2 regions of the Pannonibacter sp. Q-1 genome follow, and region 1 is predicted to be linked to the other one. Evidence: predicted binding sites of a transcription regulator. Region 1 holds the regulator's gene; the other holds the start of a gene.
What was found. The regulator PhoB, encoded in region 1, activates phosphate uptake and scavenging genes when phosphate is short. The targets are predictions, from matches to a motif close to TGTCATNNANCTGTCAT.

Region 1 (2,201 bases):
TCATGTTTGCCCCCAACTTGCCTCGCCTTCACCGCCCATTGTAGTGTCCAACCAGTCGGATACGACATGTCGTGCTGTAGTTCACCAAATCATACTGGATATGGCCACTAAGGCGCGGACCACGCGTGCCTTAATTCATGGTTAATGCGTAAAATTCTACAGCCGCAAACGACGGGGTGCGACAGATGAGCTGGACTGACGAACGCGTAGATCTCTTGAAGAAGCTTTGGACGGACGGTCTGAGCGCGAGCCAGATTGCTGCCGAGCTTGGCGGCATCACGCGCAACGCTGTCATCGGCAAGGTTCACCGCCTTGGCCTGTCGGGCCGCGCCAAGACGGCGGCCCCTGTCACCAAGCAGCGCCGCCCGCGCAGCGCAACGGCGCCGGTGACGGCAGCCGCCGCGCCGCAGCAGACCACGGTGCAGGCCACCTCCACCATCCGCACGCCTTCGGCAGGAACGCCGCAGCTGCGCGGCGCCACCGCACTGAAGATGGCACCGCAGGAAGATGTGGCCATCGACGTGGAAGCAGCACCGCTCGCCGAACTGGTGCCCTTCACCGAGCGCGCCACAATCCTCACCCTCACCGAGCGCACCTGCAAGTGGCCGATCGGTGACCCGTCCTCTGCGGATTTCTATTTCTGCGGCCGCCATTCGGAGCCCGGCGTTCCCTATTGCCCGCAGCACTGCCGGATCGCCTACCAGCCGGTCAACGACCGCCGCCGCGCCGCTCCGGACAAGAAAGCCCTTCGCGGCTGATGCTTCAGAGGGGGCCAACCAGCACCCCAAGCGGCTCCCTCACCCAATCAAGCCTGCCCGCTGCGGCAGGCTTTTTTGTTGGCTGGACGTCCGGCTGCATTTGTTGAGCGGCTGGGAACGCCGGCGCAAAGTGGCGCGCTTCTCCAAAAGCCAAAAGGCCCGCACGGATGGCGGGCCTTTCCAGAATAATTGCAGCAGAGCGGATCAGCTGGCGACGGCGAACTGATCGTTGAAGGCATAACCCGCGCCGCGGACCGTGCGGATCGGGTCCTTCACCTTGCCCTTGTTGATGGCCTTGCGCAGGCGGCCGACGTGAACGTCGACGGTGCGCTCATCCACATAGACATCGTGGCCCCACACGCCGTCGAGCAGCTGCTCGCGCGAGAAGACGCGGCCGGGCGAGGTCATCAGGAATTCCAGCAGGCGGAACTCGGTCGGCCCCAGGTGAATTTCCTTGCCGTTGCGGCGGACGCGGTGGGTTTCCTTGTCCAGTTCCAGATCGCCGGACTTCAGCATGGTGGACACCACTTCCGGGCGGGCCCGGCGCAGGATGGCGCGCACGCGGGCCATCAGCTCGGGGATCGAGAAGGGTTTCACCACATAGTCGTCAGCCCCGGTGGCGAGGCCACGGATGCGCTCGGCCTCCTCGCCGCGTGCCGTCAGCATGATGATCGGCAGGCGTTCGGTTTCGGACCGGGCCCGGACGCGGCGGCACAGCTCGATGCCGGAAAGTCCCGGCAGCATCCAGTCCAGCAGCAAGAGGTCCGGCTGCGTCTCCCGCAGCCGGATTTCGGCGTCATCTCCCCGGTTGCAGGAGTCCACGTCATAGCCTTCGGCTTCGAGATTGTAGCGCAGCAGAAGGCTCAGGGGCTCTTCGTCTTCAACGATAAGAACCTTGGGCATGGCAATATGCTCCGGACGTCACTTACAGGCAGGCAGATCAGGCGCCTTCGTTTTCGGCAATGCCCATCTCGTCGATCTTGCGGCGGGCTTCCAGCAGCTGGTCACCGGTCACCATGAAATAGACGTTTTCGGCGATGTTGGTGGCATGGTCACCAATGCGCTCGATGTTCTTGGCACAGAACAGCAGGTGGGCACACTGGGTGATCTTGCGCGGATCTTCCATCATGTAGGTCAGCAGCTCGCGGAACAGCGAGGTGTAGATGGCATCCACCTCATCGTCGCGCTCGCGCACGGCCTTGGCGGCTTCGGCATCACGGCCCGTATAGGCGTCCAGCACCGACTTGAGCTGGTTCAGCGCCAGATCGGACATGTGCTCGACGCCGAAGGCGGCCTTCTTGGAATTGAAGACGCCGTCGATGGCAATCACGCGCTTGGCGATGTTCTTGGCAAGGTCACCGACACGCTCCAGATCGTTGGCGATGCGGCCTGCGGCCATGATCTCGCGCAGATCCTGGCCCATCGGCTGGCGCAGGGCGACGA
Region 2 (2,201 bases), on a different contig from region 1:
CATCGATTTCACGCACCACCGACCAGTATTCCTTGAAGGTGATGGGGATGAACTGTGCTTCGCCAGACTTGGAGAATTCCTTTTCCAGCGAGGAGCCGGCCCAGTTGAAGCTGAAGAAGGCTTCGCGGATCTTTTCCTGCAGCTCCGGCGTCAGGTTATGCGCCGTGCCGTAACCGGTGGTCGGGAACGTGTCGGACTTGTAGATCGTGACAATCTGCTCGGGTTTGATCACTTCGCGCTGGATCATGCGGGACATGACCGAGTTTGCGATCGCAGCAGCGTCGTAGTCCTTGTTCGCCACACCGAGGATCGAGTTGTCATGGGCGCCGGAGAAGGCGGGCGTGAAGTCACGGCCAGCTTCCATGCCATATTGCGCCTTCATCAGGGCGGAAGGCGCCTTGAAGCCGGAGTTCGAGGTTTCAGACGTGAAAGCCATCGTGCGGCCCTTGATGTCTTCCACCTTCTCGATACCCGAACCCGGATAGGTGATGAATTCCATCTCGTAGCCGAAGGAGCCATCGGCCTTGGCCATCATGGCAAAGGGACGGAAGCCTGCGCAGGCAATCGCCAGCGGGTTGGAGCCGGTGTTGAAGCCTGCGACATGCAGGCGGCCGGCGCGCATTGCCTCGATCTGGGCTGCATTGGACTGTACCGGGAAGAACTGCACCGGCTTGCCGGTGACCGCTTCCATGTGCGCCAGGAAATCCGACCAGGCTTCGGCGTAGACAGCCGGATCCTCGACAGGGGTATAGGCGAAGATCAGCTGGGCCGGATCGACAAGCTGAGCAGGGTCAGACGGAACATCTGCAACCATGTCACCATCAGCGTCGGTGTAGCGAGCGTCCAGCTTGAACTCGGCCTGAGCAGCCGTGGCAGCAAGGATCATTGCGGCGGAGAGCAGAAGATGTTTCATGGATCATCCTTTCCTGACGTTTGGTCACCTGTACGTTCGGGGTATTGCAAGTTTGTGACACGTACATTTCAGGCAGATGACATTGCTCCGGCACCGGCTTATCCGGAGCCAAAACTGACCGAATTCAGGATGGACTTTCGGGATACACTTACCGGCTTATACCAAGGCTCTGAGATGCTGGCGCATCACGCCTCGAAATGCTCAAACATCGCACGGGCTTGACTAAATCCCGATGAGGCAGGCTCATCGGGGATTGGGTATTGCGGCTTTATCGGCCTCATCCTCCCCAAGACCGAACAGGACGGATGCGATCACGGAGCCATCCATGCGTCCGACCGTGCAAAGGCCCACCGGCTCAGTGTCTTGCCGCGAACACAGACGGATACGCAGGGTTTCGCCCTGGTCGATATTGCCCGTGAACAGCACCACATGCGGCCTCTCAAAGCGCAAAGCTGCGGCCTCTGCCCCTTCCCACTGCCAGAAGGCCCGCGCTGCCGCTGCCAGAAACTCGGCAAAATAGAACAGCCCCGCTCCGTTGAATTCCTCCAGGGGGCATGGCTGAAACAGGGTTTCATTCCAGCAAGGCAGCGCGGCGGTATCGAGTGTCCGCAACAGACCGGCGGCCCCGGCAAGGCGGCTCGGCCTGACAGACCCGCTGACATTGGCGTTGCGGATCAGGGACCGCCGGACCGAGCGGTTTGTCCCGGAAGTGCGCGCAACGAATGCCGACTGCAGAACCACGGCTCCTGCAGGCACCCCGTCTACACACAAGGTGAAGAGGCTTTCGCATCTGGCATGCGAGACCGGATAAAGGTTTGCCGCAATCGACAGGACCGCATTGGCCCTTGCCTGCGAAAACCGGACATTGCAGCTCAGGGCCGAAATGGCCGCATAGGCCTCCTGCCCGTCCGGTGTGCGGAAGTCGGCATTGTCCATACCGAGATCGCGCCCAAGCATCAGCCAGTGGCGGTGCGCCAGCTCCTTCAAAAGCCAGGTGCGCGAAAGACCGAAGGGCGTGAGATGCGGCATGCCCAGAAGGATCTCCGGGCACAGCCCTCTGTCCAGCAGGGAGGACTGAGGCAGGCTGGAAGCAGCACTGCCATCACTCATACCGGGCAATGCAGCCCGCACCGTCTGCAAGGAAAAGACTGTCAAAGGCCCCGGCCTCCAGCCTGTGCGGCACGCGGTGCAGCTTCATGCAGCCCCCTGTTCCTCAGGAAGCCCGTGAGCTGCCCGGCGACATAGTCGGCATCCTGCGCGATGCTGAGGAAACGGCCTGATCCCCAGG

Region 2: phnD (phosphate/phosphite/phosphonate ABC transporter substrate-binding protein) is a predicted target of PhoB. The motif match lies at 979-995, and genes of this name have one in related genera.

What each region holds. Positions count from the first base shown of each region.
Region 1 is NZ_JBSXNB010000001.1:299,214-301,414, forward strand. Features, by position in the region: gene ACVNHC_RS01340 (GcrA family cell cycle regulator) at 186-758, shown strand; gene phoB (phosphate regulon transcriptional regulator PhoB) at 963-1,661, opposite strand; gene phoU (phosphate signaling complex protein PhoU) at 1,699-2,201, opposite strand, start outside.
Region 2 is NZ_JBSXNB010000004.1:553,638-555,838, forward strand. Features, by position in the region: gene phnD (phosphate/phosphite/phosphonate ABC transporter substrate-binding protein) at 1-913, opposite strand, end outside; gene ACVNHC_RS14075 (Pnap_2097 family protein) at 1,157-2,068, opposite strand; gene ACVNHC_RS14080 (MSMEG_0569 family flavin-dependent oxidoreductase) at 2,065-2,201, opposite strand, start outside.